2 regions of the Blautia marasmi genome follow, and region 1 is predicted to be linked to the other one. Evidence: predicted binding sites of a transcription regulator. Region 1 holds the regulator's gene; the other holds the start of a gene.
The links. Region 1 encodes HrcA, which represses chaperone genes, less so after heat shock. Its sites were predicted from a motif close to TGTTAGCACTCNNNNNNNNNGAGTGCTAACA; they were not measured.
Positions count from the first base shown of each region.

Region 2: the regulator HrcA is predicted to act here: its motif matches at 1,029-1,059, upstream of htpG (molecular chaperone HtpG).

Region 1 is NZ_OIWX01000001.1:3,343,803-3,346,217, reverse strand. It holds gene grpE (nucleotide exchange factor GrpE) at 1-363, opposite strand, end outside; gene hrcA (heat-inducible transcriptional repressor HrcA) at 381-1,418, opposite strand; gene C6P39_RS14385 (DUF4179 domain-containing protein) at 1,689-2,415, opposite strand, start outside.
Region 2 is NZ_OIWX01000001.1:4,810,509-4,812,923, reverse strand. It holds gene htpG (molecular chaperone HtpG) at 1-912, opposite strand, end outside; gene C6P39_RS21030 (hypothetical protein) at 1,161-1,391, opposite strand; gene C6P39_RS21025 (flavodoxin family protein) at 1,503-2,195, opposite strand; gene C6P39_RS21020 (aspartate/glutamate racemase family protein) at 2,218-2,415, opposite strand, start outside.

The sequences.
Region 1 (2,415 bases):
TTCACGCGCACCGATCTCATACATGGATGCTTTTTCCTTCTCCGTGCGCTTTCTGAAGTTGTCGAACTCTGCCATCTGGCGTTTTACCATATCGGTGAGTTCTTCTATCTTTTCATCTTTTTTATCTTTTTTCTTTTTACCAAACAGGCCTTTTTTCTCTGTTGACTTTCCTTTTCCCTGGTCAGCCTGCCCGTCTGTCTGCTCTTCTGATTCCTCCGCAGACCGGTCATCAGCCTCACAGGCCTCTTCACAGGTGGCCTCCTCTGCCAGAGCCTTGTCGTCTTCCTCTAATATTTCTTCTGCTTTCTCTTCAGAAGCCGCATCCGGCTGCATCTCTTCATATAATTCCTTTTCTTCTGACACGAATCCGTACCGCCTTTCTAGGTTTTCTTAAATATATTGTCCAACTGCGTCTTCAGCGTTTTCAAATTGTCCACTACGTTCTCGTAATCCATACGCTTGGGGCCGATAATACCGATGGTACCCTGCATCCCGCCTCCCAGATCGTATGTTGCTGTCACAACGCTGCAGTCTTTCATAGTCTTTACAGGGGTTTCATTTCCAATGTATACCTGAATGCCGGTATTTTCTTCGGAATTCATAGTATCTTTTACCAGATCTACCAGCTCCTGCTTTTCCTCAAAGGCGGAAATCAGTTCACTGGCTTTTGAGGTGTCCGCCAGCTCCGGATACTTGAAAATATTCGTGGTGCCGCTGGTATATATCTCCACCTCATCATCATCCACTGCAATGGCATTGGCCACCGCGTCAATGACGCTTCCCACAACAGCGCTGTGGATGCCTGCCTGTTCTTTCATCTTGGTGATCATGCCCAGGTTGATCTCCTCAATGGTGAGGCCGTTTAACTGGGTATTGAGAAGCAGGTTCAGCTTCAATATTGTGTCATCATCCATAGGCTCCTGAAGGGTGATCATATGATTCTTAACGATATTTCCTTCAATCACCAGAACCGCCAGCAGCTGCATAGCAGCAACCCTGGAAAGCTGGATGAATTTTAATTTGTTTCTGTGATAGGTCGGGCCTGTGATCATGGTTGCATAGTTGGTGTTGGATGCAAGAACCTTCACCACCTGTTTGAGCACCTTCTCCATTTTGTCGGTCCGCTCGATCATCATTTCCTTGATCTCCGAAACTTCCTGTTCCTTCTCCCGCATCAGCTCATCCACATAGAGACGATAGCCTGTGTCTGAGGGAATCCGTCCTGCTGAAGTGTGGGGCTGTACTATATACCCCAGTTCCTCCAGGTCTGACATCTCGTTCCGGATGGTTGCAGAGCTGAGATTCAGGTCAGTGTATTTTGAAATCGTTCTCGAACCAACCGGTTCGCCGGTCTCCAGATATGTCTGGATAATGGCTTTTAATATCTTTCGTTTCCGCTCATCCAGTTCACTGTCCATTATTATCTCCTTTCTGCTTCTGCATTGATAGGGCCGGATCTCTTTTCCGGTGTTGTTAGCACTCGTTTGTGTGGAGTGCTAACATCTATGTTCTAAAGATAGCACCAGCGTGTTTATTTGTCAAGGGCTTTATATTTTTTTTAGAAAGTTTCAGAATCTGCAACAATAGGTAAAGTAGAAACGGCATACAAAAAACAGAGGGGCTGTATATACTTAACAGCATTCCCTCTGTTTTGTTATAATATATCAGAAATTTTTGCCGGTGGTCATTTATTCAATGGGTACCACGTAGAGATCATCCTCTGTGAGCAGCTTGTCACCTTCCGGATAAGATTTTACAAACAGAAGGCTTTCCACTTGATCCGGGTCCAGAATCCGGTCAATCCCATACGTGAGCGCGTACGCATCACTGTCCTCTGACAAATACCCGGAACTGCCCGGTCCCCGGTACAGGTACATGTAAGTGGTTCCATCCTTCATCCTTACGCCTGTCAGCCACGGAGCTTCCGCATATGTTTTGGAAATGATCTCTTCACCGGATTCATTATATCCTTTTTCTTCTATCTCCTGTCTTGGAAAATCATATACGACTCTCATGGAGATAGGAGATATTTCAACCTGTTTTACAATGGCTTTGCTGTCCCCCAGCTCTTGATCCGGACTGCATTCCCGCACCTGGTCCGAACCACCCAAGGTCCAGGTAAAGCTCCAGGTATCCTCTATATCCGGTATATGACCGTCTATGGTGATCTCCCCCAGGTTTTTCAGTTCAACAGAAATCGGTTTCCCGATAAAATATCCCTTTTCATTTTCTTTTGCCAGTGTGATCTCGTACTCCAGGCTGCCGTCCTCCCGGACATATTTTTCCAAAGGTCCTTCCTCCGGGAGCGGCGTCCCATCCGCATATACGGCTTTGCCGTCATTTCCCCGAACCAGACCGTTGTAGAACCCTCTCGAAATACTGAAATCTCCGTCAGAGGCGTCCTGACCGTCAATA
Region 2 (2,415 bases), 1.5 Mb from region 1:
AGGCTCCTTGTAATCCATAAATACTTTTCTGTAGAACTCTTTGTACTCCTCGTCTGTGCAGTCATTGGGATGTTTTGTCCACAGCGGATGGGTATCGCTTAAAGATACCGGGCGTTTATTGATCTTTACTTTGTCCTGAGCCGGTGACACCTCAACGATTTCTTTTTCACCGTTCTCGTTTTCCTTCTCCTCTGTCTTGGCCTCCTCGTGGATATGCTCTACAATTACATCATCCTCTTTCAGGTCCGCCTCGTCAATGGTCTCATATTCCTGCTCTGCGTTAGCTTTGGACAGGAAGATCTCAACCGGCATGAAGGAACAGTATTTCTCAATAATTTCTCTTGCACGGTATTCATTGGCAAACTCCAGAGCATCTTCATTGAGGAAAAGGGTGATCTCCGTACCAACCTCTGTACGGCTGCCCTCACCAATCTCATACTCTGTGCCGCCGTCACATTCCCAGTGTACCGGTACGGAATCCTCTTTGTAGGAAAGTGTATCAATGTGCACTTCGTCAGCTACCATAAAAGCGGAGTAGAATCCCAGACCGAAATGGCCGATGATCTGGTCCTCGTTTGTCTTGTCTTTGTATTTCTCCAGAAACTCTGTTGCGCCTGAAAATGCGATCTGAGTGATATATTCTTCCACCTCATCAGCAGTCATGCCAAGTCCGGTGTCGATAAATTTCAGAGTCTTTTCTTCCGGATTCACGATCACTTCAATTCTGTTCTTATGTCCTTCCGGGAATGTGTACTCACCCATAACCTCTAATTTTTTCAGTTTGGTGATGGCATCACATCCGTTGGAAATCATCTCACGGAAGAAAATGTCATGGTCGGAATACAACCATTTCTTAATGATCGGAAAAATATTGTCGCTATTGATTGATAAATTACCACGCTTGTTAGCCATGATATGCATCTCCTTTGCCTTTTCTCTGTATTCTTGTTATTTATTACAGAAAACCATACTCCGGTTTCTGCTGCTAAAAACAATATTAATACCCATTCGTGAAAAAGTCAAGAGAAAATTAGCACTCGTTTCAAGCGAGTGCTAACATTGTGTTCTTCCCTTTCTTTTTGCATACATAGATTGATCCGACACAGACTCAATTTTTAAGGTTGTCCGGTTGGCAGGCTGTTGCCCGCGCCCTCTCAATTTTAATCACTGCAGGTATCTGCCTCACTGTCTTCTGTCTGAGTAAGTCCACATTCTTCCAAAAGGTCAGCCGGAAGATAACTGATTGATAATTGCTCTTCTTCTGAAAGTCCATTATACCACGTAAGCCATTCTATGGTTTCATCGGAAAGAGCCGCCCGTTCGACCCATCTGTCTTGAAACAGGATCCATGTATTGTCAGCGTCTGGCTGTTTATGATCATTACAGCCCATAAGGACAGCCATTGCAAAAAATAACGATCCGCATAAAAGCCATAATCTTCTGGTAATCTCATATCACCTCTTCCTTAAACATTTTACACTCCGGCGGGAGCTGCCTCTCTTTTACTTTTTCCACGGACGTTTTTTACCCGTCCATCCTTTTTCACGCCAGTAATCTGCGTCTGCCTCATTCCAGCCGTTTTTTTGTACATGTCTCATAACACCAAAGAATGCCTTTGTTTTTAAAGAGGGTCTGACATTGCCATAATTTTTTCTGATCTTTCGAGCCAGAGATGAAGTTTTCTTTTCAATACGGTGTTTTATCTTGTCGTCAACCCGATTCCATGAGACTTCCTTAACCGCTTCCCCATATTTATAGGTCTTTCCAATTCCCCAAAAGAATGTACTGTCTGCCATATCCTTATTCGTACTCCTCATGCCTCCGCCTGCTGCTGTTGAAATACAGACTGCCTGCTTGTGAAACATTTTTTCTTCTGGACGATGTACCAGCCATCTATAGCCATAATGGTCTAAAAAGACCTTCATGGCGCCTGTAGCGTGAAAAACATATACAGGGCTGGCCAAAATGATCACATCGGCGTTATCCAGGGCTTCTGTAATGGGCTTCAGACTTTCGTAATGAGGACATAACGTTTCAGATTTCTCAAAACAATTGGTGCACCCCACGCAAAAAGAGCGAAAATCCCTCGGCAGAAAAAATTCCGTAACCTCACCTTTCAACTTTTCGGAAAGTATTTTTGCAATATGATAAGTTGAACCTTTATGACTCTGTCCATGTACGATCGTTATATTCACTGCCGAATCCTCCATTTAAATTTTAACTTTCTAACGCTGTCTCAACTGCTCGTTTTGCATGGATCAGAGTTGTATCAAAAACAGGCAGTGAAGAGTCAGACGGATGAATGAGGAGTCCAATTTCAGTACATCCGAGGATGACACCGTCCGCTCCCTTGTCCTTCAGCCTATCAATGATCTTTTGGAATTTTTTGCGGGATTCCTTCCTGATCTCCCCTAT